One region of the Pseudomonas sp. LS_2 genome, then DNA from elsewhere that is predicted to be linked to it. Evidence: predicted binding sites of a transcription regulator. Region 1 holds the regulator's gene; each other region holds the start of a gene.
What was found. Region 1 encodes sigma-54, which starts transcription at its own class of promoters, with help from an activator protein. Its sites were predicted from a motif close to ANTGGCATNNANNTTGCTNT; they were not measured.
Positions count from the first base shown of each region.

Region 1 (3,207 bases):
CAAGCCCGACAAGATGAAAGGCTGGGCCGTGACCATCCAGTACCAGGCGCAGAAAGAACAGGTGATCCTCACCGATCGCGCCAAGGTCGAGAACGAAGGCAATACCACCGAAGGCGAGAAGATCGTCTACAACACCAAGACCCAGGTGGCGACCGCAGGTCGTGGTGGCAACGTGACCACACCGCGCCAGCGTATCGACATGGTGATCCAGCCGAAGAAGAAGGCCGAGTAAATGGCAACCCTCAAAGCGCAGCACCTGGCCAAGAGCTACAAGGGGCGCCAGGTCGTCCGCGACGTCAGCCTGTCGATCGACAGTGGCCAGATCGTCGGCCTGCTCGGCCCCAACGGCGCCGGCAAGACCACCTGTTTCTACATGATCGTCGGCCTGGTCCAGGCCGACCAGGGCCGCGTACTGATCGACAGCAACGACGTCAGCCACCAGCCCATGCACGGCCGCGCGCGCGCCGGCATTGGCTACCTGCCCCAGGAAGCGTCGATCTTCCGCAAGCTGTCGGTGGCCGACAACATCATGGCGATCCTCGAAACCCGCAAGGAGTTGGACCGTGAAGGCCGGCGCCAGGAGCTGGAAAGCCTGCTGCAGGAATTCCACATCAGCCATATCCGCGACAACCTCGGCATGAGCTTGTCCGGCGGCGAACGACGTCGCGTGGAAATTGCCCGCGCCCTGGCCACCGCGCCAAAGTTCATCCTGCTGGACGAACCCTTCGCCGGCGTCGACCCGATTTCCGTGGGCGACATCAAGCAGATCATCCATCATCTGAAGGCCAAGGGCATCGGCGTACTCATCACCGACCACAACGTGCGCGAGACGTTGGACATCTGCGAAACCGCCTACATTGTCAACGATGGTCAACTGATCGCCGAAGGCGATTCCGAGACCATCCTGGCCAACCAGCTGGTCAAGGAGGTTTACCTGGGTCACGAGTTCCGGCTCTGACCCAGGCCAACCTGGAGCACTGAATCAAGCTGGCAAAGCCTCGCACGAGAGGCTTAATTGTTACAGGGTCTAGGCAAACGCCAGAATTTCAGGCATATAACTTGCTTAAAATTCGGCGCCTTGGCGCCCTGTAGTAGATGGCACATGCGTGCCGGCGAACAAGGTATTAAGTTCCAGCCATGAAACCATCGCTCGTCCTAAAAATGGGCCAGCAACTGACGATGACCCCGCAGTTGCAACAGGCCATCCGTCTGCTTCAGCTCTCCACCCTGGACCTCCAGCAGGAAATCCAGGAAGCGCTGGAGTCGAACCCGATGCTCGAACGTCAGGAAGACGGCGACGATTTCGACAACAGCGACCCGATGGCCGAGAACGGCGACAGCAAGCCTGTTGCCGAACCCCAGGAGAGCAGCTTCCAGGAAACCACTGGCGGCAGCGCGGAAACCCTGGAGGAAGGCGAATGGAACGAGCGCATTCCCAACGAACTCCCCGTCGACACCGCCTGGGAAGACATCTACCAGACCAGCGCCAGCAGCCTGCCCAGCAACGATGACGACGAGTGGGACTTCACCACCCGCACCTCCGCTGGGGAAAGCCTGCAAAGCCACCTGCTGTGGCAACTGAACCTGGCGCCGATGTCCGATACCGATCGCCTGATCGCCGTCACCCTGATCGACAGCATCAACAACCAAGGCTACCTGGACGACACACTCGAGGAGATCTGTGCAGGCTTCGACCCGGAGCTGGATATCGAGCTCGATGAAGTCGAGGCAGTCCTGCACCGCATCCAGCAGTTCGAGCCTGCGGGCGTCGGCGCACGCAACCTGGGCGAGTGCCTGTTGCTGCAACTGCGCCAACTCCCCGGCAGCACCCCATGGATGGCCGAGGCCCAGCGCCTGGTCACCGACTTCATCGATCTGCTCGGAAGCCGTGACTACAGCCAGCTGATGCGGCGCATGAAGCTCAAGGAAGACGAATTGCGCCAGGTCATCGAGCTGGTGCAGAGCCTGAACCCGCGTCCCGGCTCGCAGATCGAGTCCAGCGAGCCCGAATACGTCGTCCCCGACGTCATCGTGCGCAAGGACAGCGACCGCTGGCTGGTGGAACTCAACCAGGAGGCGGTCCCGCGACTGCGCGTCAACCCGCAATACGCAGGCTTCGTGCGCCGTGCCGACACCAGTGCCGACAACACCTTCATGCGCAACCAGTTACAGGAAGCGCGCTGGTTCATCAAGAGCCTGCAAAGCCGCAACGAGACACTGATGAAGGTGGCCACCCAGATCGTCGAGCACCAGCGCGGCTTCCTCGACCATGGTGACGAAGCGATGAAGCCCCTGGTGCTGCACGATATCGCCGAGGCGGTGGGCATGCACGAGTCGACCATTTCCCGCGTCACCACACAGAAATACATGCATACGCCGCGTGGCATCTACGAGCTGAAATACTTTTTCTCCAGCCACGTCAGCACCGCCGAAGGCGGCGAATGCTCGTCCACGGCGATTCGCGCGATCATCAAGAAACTGGTTGCTGCGGAAAATGCGAAAAAGCCATTGAGTGACAGCAAGATCGCTGGTTTACTGGAGGCACAAGGCATTCAGGTCGCCCGTCGCACCGTCGCCAAGTACCGCGAGTCCCTCGGCATTGCACCGTCGAGCGAACGCAAGCGATTGATGTAGCCCCTGGATGTGCCACAGCGTTTCAGTGGCAGGCGCAATACCTGCCTCTCTATGCACGGGCAACAAAGGAGAAGCTGTATGCAAGTCAACATCAGTGGACACCATGTAGAAGTCACCCAGCCGCTGCGTGAGTACGTTCTCGAGAAACTCGCTCGCGTGGAAGGCCACTTCGACAAGATCACCAACGTGCAGGTCATCCTGACGGTCGAGAAGCTGCAACAGAAGGTCGAGGCGACCTTGCAGATTCCTGGCGGCGAAGTGGTTGCGAACGCCGAAGATAAAGACATGTATGCAGCAATCGATGCCTTGGCCGACAAGCTCGACCGCCAACTGAAAAAACACAAGGAAAAACAGCAGAGCCTGTTGCAAGGTGCAGCAGCCCGCTGATCCCCTCATCCATGATCCGACTTGAAACCATCCTGACCCCCGGCCGTTCCCTGGTGAACGTACCGGGGGTCACTAGTAAGAAACGCGCTTTGGAGAAAGTGGCCGAAGCGATCGCCCGGGAAGTCACTGAGCTCAACGAATACGAAGTGTTCGAAAAGCTTGTCGCTCGCGAGAAGCTGGGCTCCA
Region 1 is NZ_JAVAYC010000041.1:16,277-19,483, reverse strand. It holds gene lptA (lipopolysaccharide transport periplasmic protein LptA) at 1-232, shown strand, start outside; gene lptB (LPS export ABC transporter ATP-binding protein) at 233-958, shown strand; gene RAC97_RS23325 (RNA polymerase factor sigma-54) at 1,138-2,634, shown strand; gene hpf (ribosome hibernation-promoting factor, HPF/YfiA family) at 2,713-3,021, shown strand; gene ptsN (PTS IIA-like nitrogen regulatory protein PtsN) at 3,033-3,207, shown strand, end outside.

Region 2 (3,207 bases), on a different contig from region 1:
GTTTCGACGCAACTGGGCAGGTCGATGGTCAGGCCCTGGGCTTCGATCACTTCGAAGCCCGCCTCGATCAGTGCAGCCTTCAGGCGGCCGACTTTCTTCTCGGTGTCGTCGATCAACAGGATGCGCAGCATACGAGCCTCCTCACGAACCGACACGGGCATCGGCCGCATCGCCCAAAGCGTGCAGGCGGAAGCTGCGGGCGTAGCCATAGGGGTCGCTACCGTCCCAATGGCTACCGTCGATCAGCAGGCTGCTGCGCATCGCCGATCCGCCGCACGGCACGCCCAGTGCTTGGGCGGCATCGCGGTACAGCGCCAGTTGCTGCACATCGGTGGCCACGGCCAGGTAGTCGGGGTCTTCGCGCAGCAGGCCCCAGCGGCGGAACTGGGTCATGAACCACATGCCATCGGACAGGTAGGGCAGGTTGGCGCGGCCTTGGTCGAACAGGCGCAAGGCGTGGCGGTCCTGCCAGTGGTTGCCCAGGCCGTCATGGTAGTCACCGAGCAGGCGTGGCTCGATGCTGCTGGTGGGCAGGTCCAGGTAGGCGGCACCGCTGAGCAGTTGCGCGGTGCTGCGGCGGTTTTCCTCGCTTTGTTCGATGAAGCGGCTCGCGGCCAGTATGGCTTTGACCAGCGCGCGTGCGGTATTGGGATACTGCTCGACGAAGACGCGGGCGCACCCTAGCACTTTCTCCGGGTGGTCTGGCCAGATCGACTGGCTGGTGGCCAGGGTGAAGCCCTGGCCTTGGGCCACGGCATCGGCCGACCACGGCTCGCCGACGCAGAAACCATCGATGCGCCCCGCCTGCAGGTGGGCGACCATCTGCGCGGGCGGCACCACCACGCTGTCGACATCGTGCAAGGGGTGGATGCCTTGGCTGGCCAGCCAGTAGTACAGCCACATGGCGTGGGTGCCGGTGGGGAAGGTCTGGGCGAAAGTCAGGCGCGCGCCATTCTGGTGCGCCAGTTTCGCCAACGCCTCAGGGCAGGTCACGCCCTTGCGTTGCAGGGCAGTGGACAGGTTGATGGCCTGGGCGTTCTGGTTCAGGCCCATGAGCACCGCCATGTCGCTGGCGGGTACGCCGCCCAGGCCCAGGTGCACGGCGTAGACCAGCCCATACAGGCAGTGGGCGGCGTCCAGTTCGCCGCTGACCAGCTTGTCGCGCAGCCCGGACCAGGATGCCTGGCGCCGCAGGTTGAGGGTCAGGCCGTGTTGCTGGGCGAAGCCCTGGGTGGCCGCGACCACCACGGAGGCGCAATCGGTGAGGGCCATGAAGCCGATATTCAGGCTGGGTTTTTCCGGCGCATCGCTGCCGTTGACCCAGGCCAGGGGTGCTGCGGGGGGAGCTGTATTCACGAAAAATCCTCGCCCGTACCGATCGGGCTGCACCCACGCCGAAGCAACCCATATGCCAAGGCCCTGTCCCCGAGGCGGCGCGCTGGCTATAATCGCCTCCCTCACTCACCCCCGAGTCCTGCCCGCCCATGTATACCCTGGCCCGCCAGCTGTTGTTCAAGCTTTCCCCGGAAACCTCCCACGACCTGTCCCTGGACCTGATCGGCGCCGGTGGCCGCCTGGGCCTCAACGGCCTGCTGTGCAAGCGCCCGGCCGCGTTGCCGGTGACGGTGATGGGCTTGAACTTCGCCAACCCCGTGGGCCTGGCCGCGGGCCTGGACAAGAACGGCGCGGCCATCGATGGCTTCGCCCAGCTGGGCTTCGGCTTCGTCGAGATCGGCACCGTCACGCCGCGCCCGCAACCAGGCAACCCCAAGCCGCGCCTGTTCCGCCTGCCTGAGGCGACGGCGATCATCAACCGCATGGGCTTCAACAACCTGGGCGTGGACCACCTGCTGACGCGGGTACGGGCGTCGCGCTACGACGGCGTGCTGGGCATCAACATCGGCAAGAACTTCGACACTCCGGTCGAAAGGGCCCAGGACGACTACCTGATCTGCCTGGAGAAGGTCTACAACGACGCCAGCTACATCACCGTCAACGTCAGCTCGCCCAATACCCCTGGCCTGCGTACCTTGCAGTTCGGCGACTCGCTCAAGCAACTGCTCGATGCCTTGGCCGAGCGCCGCGAAAAGCTGGCGGGTGAGTATGGCAAGCGCGTGCCGCTGGCGATCAAGATCGCCCCGGACATGAGCGACGAGGAAACCGCGTTGGTAGCCTCGGCACTCGTGGAGTCCGGCATGGACGCAGTGATCGCCACCAACACCACCCTGGGTCGCGAAGGGGTCGAGGGCCTGCCGTTCGGTGGCGAGGCAGGGGGGCTTTCGGGCGCGCCGGTGCTGGAGAAGAGCACGCACATCGTCAAGGTATTGGCCGGTGAGTTGGCTGGCAAGTTGCCGATTATCGCGGCGGGGGGCATTACCGAAGGGCGTCATGCGGCTGAGAAGATCGCTGCCGGCGCCAGCCTGGTACAGGTCTACTCCGGTTTCATCTACAAAGGCCCGGCGTTGATCCGCGAGGCGGTGGATGCCATTGCGGCGATGCCGGGGCGCTAAGAAACAGGCAATCGAAACGCGGCCAATAAAAAGGGCCCCACGTGGGGCCCCTGGGCCGCAGCCCGCCGCCCGGATAGGGCGCGCATGGTGACTCGAATTCAGTGTCCTCGTTCAGCCAACGGCGTGATTTTCGTTGAGTCTATGGATGCCAGCGGTGCCGGTCATACCGTCCCAGTTGTCGCCGCGACCTTCACGCCAGCCGTTGATCCAGGCCTGGCGAACGGATGGCAGATTGAAGGGGCAAAGTTCGCGGGATTTACCGGTGACCCCATACTGGTAGCCACGTGAATATGCTCTTTCCAACGGATCACGCTTAAGTCTTCTCATAGGGTGTTGCCCTCACTTGTTGACTGTAATGTCCCGTCGGCCTCTGGGAGGCCGGGCAGAATCGTTCTGCCGGTCTTGCGCTCGCTGCCGGCGTGGCGAGCGGAAAGTGCCACTTCGTTGCAAAGTGGCCTGAGAGGAGTTCTAACGCACCGCGCGTCACAGTGTGAATGATCGATTTGTCATAAGGACGTAACGTTTCCAAGGGTCATAGGATAAGTAAATAAATGAGACACCAGGCGATCCGGGGTTCAGCCCGCTATGATCAGGGTTTCGCCTCGATTGACGTCAAATGGCCAGCGCTTCCGCGACCGTGGCGGTAACAAGAAGTAATACGACGAAGGGTCGCTTCGCAGCCTTCGATCAACGAAAT
Region 2 is NZ_JAVAYC010000039.1:27,219-30,425, forward strand. It holds gene RAC97_RS23030 (ANTAR domain-containing response regulator) at 1-131, opposite strand, end outside; gene RAC97_RS23035 (CmpA/NrtA family ABC transporter substrate-binding protein) at 142-1,356, opposite strand; gene RAC97_RS23040 (quinone-dependent dihydroorotate dehydrogenase) at 1,485-2,510, shown strand; gene rmf (ribosome modulation factor) at 2,622-2,837, opposite strand.
Region 2: RAC97_RS23035 (CmpA/NrtA family ABC transporter substrate-binding protein) is a predicted target of sigma-54. The motif match lies at 1,397-1,416, and genes of this name have one in related genera.

Region 3 (3,207 bases), on a different contig from region 1:
ACAACGGCGCGCTGCAATACACCCGTGCCGGTGCCTTCCAGACTGACAACGAGAACTATGTCACCACCTCCGATGGCCTGCGCCTGCAGGGCTATGCCGCCGACGCCAACGGCAATATCCAGCGGGGTGTGCTGAGCGATCTGCGCATCGATACCTCGGCGCTGGCGCCGCGGGCCACCTCCACGATCGACCAGAGCCTGAACCTGAACTCCTCCGCCAAGGACATCCCGCTGCCGGCCGTACCGCCGGTTGCCGGTGACCCGAACCTGGCCTTCGACCCGGCTGACCAGAACACCTACACCAAGTCGTTCCCGACCAAGGTGTACGACAGCCAGGGTAACGAGCACACCATGGAGCAGTTCTACCGCAAGACCGGTACCAACGAGTGGACCATGTACACCCTGGTCGATGGTCGCAACCCGTTCGATCCTACCAGCACCACTCCGCTGAGCGGCACCATCAGCTTCAACAGCGACGGCTCGGTCAATGCCATGACCGCGAGTGCCACGGGTGTGCCGGCAGGGGCGACCTGGAGCGTGACCAACAACAACTTCAACATGGTTGGCTGGATCCCGGCTTCGCAGAACGCCGCCGGCACCTGGGGGCCGAACGGTTCGAACGGCAATGCCGACGGTATCCGCCTGGCCATGGGCAGCACCACGTCCTACAACACCGACACCGCACGCCAGCGTCCGTATCAGGACGGTTACGCCACCGGTATCCTGTCGAGCCTGTCCATCGACTCCACCGGTGTGATGTTCGCCAGCTTCAGCAACCAGCAGTCGCGTGCCATTGGCCAGGTAGCCATTGCCAGCTTCACCAACGAACAGGGCCTGCAGCAGATCGGCGGTACTCGCTGGACCGAGACCTTCGCCTCGGGCATTCCAAACGTGGATGCGCCGAAGACCGGTACCCTGGGCTCGGTGGAGTCCAACTCGCTGGAAGCTTCCAACGTCAACCTGACCCAGGAGCTGGTGGAGCTGATCAAGGCGCAGAGCAACTACCAGGCGAACGCCAAGACCATTTCCACCGAAAGCACCATCATGCAGACCATCATCCAGATGACCTGATGGTCGCGGGTTGGTCGAGTAGCGTTACCCAGGCCCCTTTCCCGTGAAGGGGCCTGTCGTTTCAAGGGAGGCGTCATGAACAAGTGGATCCTTGCCTGTGCTGCCGCGCTTTGCCTGCATCAGGCCCAGGCGGGCATGGCGCCGTGGTGGCGCTGGGAAAGCCAGGTCGATGGCCGCCTGGTGTGTTCGCAGTGGTCCCCGGGCGATGGCTGGAAGCGCTTTGCCGGGCCGTTCAATAATGGTGGGTGCCGCGAGCATTGAGGTTTTGCGCCGCGTCCCGGTAGGAGCGGGCTGTGGCGACACTGCGAATAGGCTCGCTGGGCGACGGTTTGCCGCCACCGGCAAACGCCCGCCGGATATCCGTCGTTCTTTTCCTGACCGCTTTCCCCAAAAGCCCGTATTCACGGGCTTTTTTACGTCTTTTGAAAGTTGGTTCGGAACTTGCTTTATAGCCATCAGAGCAACGGCGGGCGGCAACCGATCGCCAGCGTAGCGGAGGATGACTGTGGACAAGATGCTTTACGTGGCCATGACCGGCGCCAGCCAGAACGCGATGGCGCAGAAGGCCCATGCCAACAACCTGGCGAACGTTTCCACTACCGGTTTCCAGCGTGACCTGGAGCAGGCGCGCTCGATGCCGGTGTTCGGCGACAGCTTTCCGGCGCGTGCCTTCGCCATGAGCGAGCGGCCAGGCACCGACTTTACGCCTGGGGCGATGATCGAGACCGGTCGCGAATTGGACGTGGCGGTGTCCGGCAATGGTTTCATCGCCGTGCAGGCCCCTGACGGTAGCGAGGCCTATGTGCGTACCGGCAGCCTGAACATCGACGCCCTGGGCGTGCTGCGTGCCGGCAACGGCATGCCGGTGATCGGCAACGGCGGTCCGATCGCCATTCCCCCGGAGCAGAAGGTCGAGGTGGGCGATGACGGCACCATCAGCATCCGCGCCATGGGCGAAGACCCACGGGTGATGGCCGAGGTCGACCGCATCAAGCTGGTCAACCCGGACATCGCCAGCATGACCAAGGGCCTGGACGGGCTCATCCACACCAAGAGCGGACAGCCGGCCGATGCCGACGTGAACGTGCGGGTGGTGTCGGGTTTCCTCCAGGGCAGCAACGTCAATGCCGTCGAGGAAATGACCTCGGTGCTGGCGCTGTCCCGGCAGTTCGAGCTGCACGTCAAGATGATGAAAACAGCCGAGCAGGGCGACGAAGCCATGGCTCGGGTTTTGCAAATCGTCTAACCACTTTTGAACGGGTGCCGTAAAACAGGCGCACGAGGAGAACACTAAATGCTTCCGGCTCTTTGGGTCGCTAAAACCGGCCTGTCCGCTCAGGACACCAACCTCTCGGTCATTTCCAACAACCTGGCCAACGTCTCCACCACCGGCTTCAAGCGAGATCGTGCCGAGTTCCAGGACCTCCTTTACCAGGTCAAGCGCCAGCCGGGTGCCCAGTCCACCCAGGACAGCGAACTGCCATCGGGCCTGCAGGTCGGTACCGGTGTGCGCATTGTCGGCACCCAGAAGAACTTCCAGGTCGGCAGTCTGCAAACCACCGAGAACCCGCTGGACCTGGCGGTCAATGGCCGCGGCTTCTTCCAGGTGCTGCAACCCGATGGCACGGTTTCCTACACCCGTGACGGCACCTTCCACCTGAACTCCGATGGCCAGGTGGTCACCGCCAATGGCTTCGCCCTGGAACCGGCCATCGTCGTGCCGCCGGATGCGCAGACCTTCACCGTCGGCCAGGACGGCACCGTGTCGATCACCGTTGCCGGCAACCCGGCGCCGCAGATCATCGGCAACCTGCAGACCGCCGACTTCATCAACCCGGCCGGCCTGCAAGCGATCGGCAACAACCTGTTCCTGGAAACCGCCGCCAGCGGCGCGCCACAGATCGGCACCCCGGGCCTGAACGGCTTCGGCACCACCCAGCAGCAGACCCTGGAAAACTCCAACGTCAGCACCGTGGAAGAGCTGGTGAACATGATCACCACCCAGCGTGCCTACGAGATGAACTCCAAGGTCATCTCCACCGCCGACCAGATGCTGTCGTTCGTTACCCAGCAGCTGTAAGTCAGTCACAACCCTGTTTCACCGTGAGGTAAGCGTCATGAATCGTCTGTTGTCCGT
Region 3 is NZ_JAVAYC010000023.1:23,499-26,705, forward strand. It holds gene flgE (flagellar hook protein FlgE) at 1-1,070, shown strand, start outside; gene RAC97_RS18915 (hypothetical protein) at 1,146-1,331, shown strand; gene RAC97_RS18920 (flagellar basal body rod protein FlgF) at 1,576-2,316, shown strand; gene flgG (flagellar basal-body rod protein FlgG) at 2,365-3,150, shown strand; gene flgH (flagellar basal body L-ring protein FlgH) at 3,188-3,207, shown strand, end outside.
Region 3: RAC97_RS18920 (flagellar basal body rod protein FlgF) is a predicted target of sigma-54. The motif match lies at 1,499-1,518, and genes of this name have one in related genera.

Region 4 (3,207 bases), on a different contig from region 1:
CGCGTAGGTGGCTTCCGAATACCATGTGGGTATAAACAGAAACGGCCTCCCTAAGGAGGCCGTTCCGGTTTGACGCTTGCGGCGCTAGGCGCCGCTTACATCAGACGCTGTAGTACAGGTCGTATTCCAGCGGGTGAACGAAGGTGCGGACCTTGATCTCTTCTTCCGACTTCAGCTCGATGTAGGCATCGATGAAGTCGTCGGAGAACACGCCGCCCTGGGTCAGGAACGCACGGCCCTTGTCCAGCTCTTCCAGTGCCTCTTTCAGGCTGCCGCATACCTGCGGGATTTCCTTGGCCTCTTCAGGCGGCAGGTCGTACAGGTTCTTGTCGGCGGCATCGCCTGGGTGGATCTGGTTCTTGATGCCGTCCAGGCCAGCCATCAGCAGTGCGGCGAAGCACAGGTATGGGTTGGCCGCTGGGTCCGGGAAGCGCGCTTCGATGCGGCGGGCTTTCGGGCTGGAAACGTAAGGAATACGGATCGAGGCCGAGCGGTTGCGAGCCGAGTAGGCCAGCATGACCGGGGCTTCGAAGCCTGGGACCAGACGCTTGTACGAGTTGGTGGACGGGTTGGTGAAGCCGTTCAGGGCCTTGCCGTGCTTGATGATGCCGCCGATGAAGTACAGGGCGGTATCGGACAGGCCGGCATAACCGTCGCCGGAGAAGGTGTTCTTGCCGTCTTTGGAGATCGACATGTGAACGTGCATACCCGAGCCGTTGTCGCCGTACAGAGGCTTGGGCATGAAGGTAGCGGTCTTGCCGTAGGCATCGGCAACGTTGTGAACGCAGTACTTCAGGGTCTGTACTTCGTCAGCCTTGGCGACCAGGGTGTTGAACTTCACGCCGATCTCGTTCTGGCCGGCAGTCGCCACTTCATGGTGGTGAACTTCGACGACCAGGCCCATTTCTTCCATGGCGTTGCACATGGCAGTACGGATTTCGTGGTCGTGGTCGACCGGTGGAACCGGGAAGTAGCCACCTTTGACGCCTGGGCGGTGGCCTTTGTTGCCGCCTTCGACGTCGCCGTCGGTCATCCAGGAGCCTTGCTCGGAGAAGATCTTGAACATCGAGCCGGAAATATCGGACTTGAACTTGACCGAGTCGAAGATGAAGAACTCAGGCTCAGGGCCTACGAAGACGGTGTCACCGATACCGGTGGTCTTCAGGTACGCTTCGGCACGCTTGGCGATGGCACGCGGGTCGCGGTCGTAGCCTTCCATGGTGGACGGTTCGATCACGTCGCAGACCAGGATCAGGGTCGGCTCTTCGGTGAACGGGTCCAGCACGGCGGAGGTGTCATCCGGCAGCAGGATCATGTCGGAGGCTTCGATACCTTTCCAGCCCTCGATGGAGGAGCCGTCGAACATCTTGCCGATTTCGAAGAAGTCTTCGTCCAGCGCATCGCGAGCTGGCATGGTGACGTGTTGCTGCTTGCCTTTGGTGTCAGTGAAACGCAGATCGATCCACTTGACGTCATGGTCCTTGATGAGCTGAACCGACTTGAACGACTTCGACATGTTGTCCTCCGGATGGTCTAGAGCGCGGTGGGCCGCTGCCCTGGAAAAAGGGTGTTGCCGGGCGCGGATAGTCGGCCAAGCTTACCTGCCTCACAAGGGAGCAAATTGCATGCCAGTGCCCGAAAATGGCGAGTGCGGGATAAAAAGGGGCGTCTGCGGGCATTTCCAGGGGTGGCGCCGCTGAAAAGCGCACTCATAAAGGGCGATAATCATTGGCTGCGCATCATTGTGGTGCATTAAGCGGCTTCCGTGCTCTTTCTGGGGGCTTTGTGACCGATTTGACGGTGAATCGAGCTGGCGCAGGTGCCCGATATCGCGCTGCAAACCTTCTGTACAAAAGTTGCTCAAACCTTGAGCAATTTCCGCTATAATTCGCGCCCCTCATTTTCAGTAGGCCCTGGGCGCGCTGTTAAACCCATGAAACTCATCGTCAAAGTCTTCCCGGAAATCACCATCAAGAGCCGGCCGGTGCGCAAGCGCTTCATCCGCCAGCTCGGCAAGAACATCCGCGTCGTGCTCAAGGACCTCGATCCTGAGCTCGCGGTCGACGGTGTCTGGGACAATCTCGAAGTGGTCACCCGCGTCGAGGACGAAAAGATTCAGCGCGAAATGATCGAGCGTCTTACCTGCACGCCCGGCATTACCCACTTCCTGCAAGTCGAGGAATACCCCCTCGGCGATTTCGACGACATCGTTGCCAAGTGCCGGCAGCATTTTGGCCACTTGCTGGCCGGCAAGCGCTTCGCCGTGCGTTGCAAGCGCGGCGGCCACCACGACTTCACCTCGATGGACGTCGACCGCTACGTCGGCAGCCAGTTGCGCCAGCAGTGCGGCGCCGTCGGCATCGACCTGAAGGCACCGGAGGTACTGGTGCGTATCGAAATCCGCGACCAGCGCCTGTATGTCATCCACAACCAGCACAACGGCATCGGCGGCTACCCGCTGGGCGCCCTGGAGCAGACCCTGGTGCTGATGTCCGGTGGCTTCGACTCCACGGTGGCGGCCTACCAGATGATGCGTCGCGGCCTGATGACCCACTTCTGCTTCTTCAACCTTGGCGGCCGTGCCCACGAGCTGGGCGTGATGGAAGTGGCCCACTACCTGTGGAAGAAGTACGGCAGCAGCCAGCGCGTGCTGTTCATCAGCGTGCCGTTCGAGGAAGTGGTCGGGGAAATCCTCAATAAGGTCGACAACAGCTATATGGGCGTGACCCTCAAGCGCATGATGCTGCGTGGTGCCGCGCACATGGCCGAGCGCTTGCAGATCGACGCGCTTGTCACCGGCGAGGCGATTTCCCAGGTGTCCAGCCAGACCCTGCCGAACCTGTCGATCATCGATTCGGCCACCGACAAGCTGGTGCTGCGCCCGCTGCTGGCCAGCCACAAGCAGGACATCATCGACACCGCCTCTGAAATCGGCACCGCCGAGTTCGCCAAGCACATGCCCGAATACTGCGGCGTGATCTCGGTGAACCCGACCACCCATGCCAAGCGCCACCGCATGGAGCACGAAGAGAAGCAGTTCGACATGGCGGTGCTGGAGCGCGCGCTGGAGCGTGCCAAGTTCATCTCCATCGACAACGTGATCGACGAGTTGGGCAAGGATGTGGAGATCGAAGAGGTGGCCGAGGCCCTGCCGGGCCAGATCGTCATCGATATCCGCCACCCCGATGCCCAGGAAGACGAACCCTT
Region 4 is NZ_JAVAYC010000001.1:134,524-137,730, forward strand. It holds gene glnA (glutamate--ammonia ligase) at 101-1,516, opposite strand; gene thiI (tRNA uracil 4-sulfurtransferase ThiI) at 1,934-3,207, shown strand, end outside.
Region 4: glnA (glutamate--ammonia ligase) is a predicted target of sigma-54. The motif match lies at 1,614-1,633, and genes of this name have one in related genera.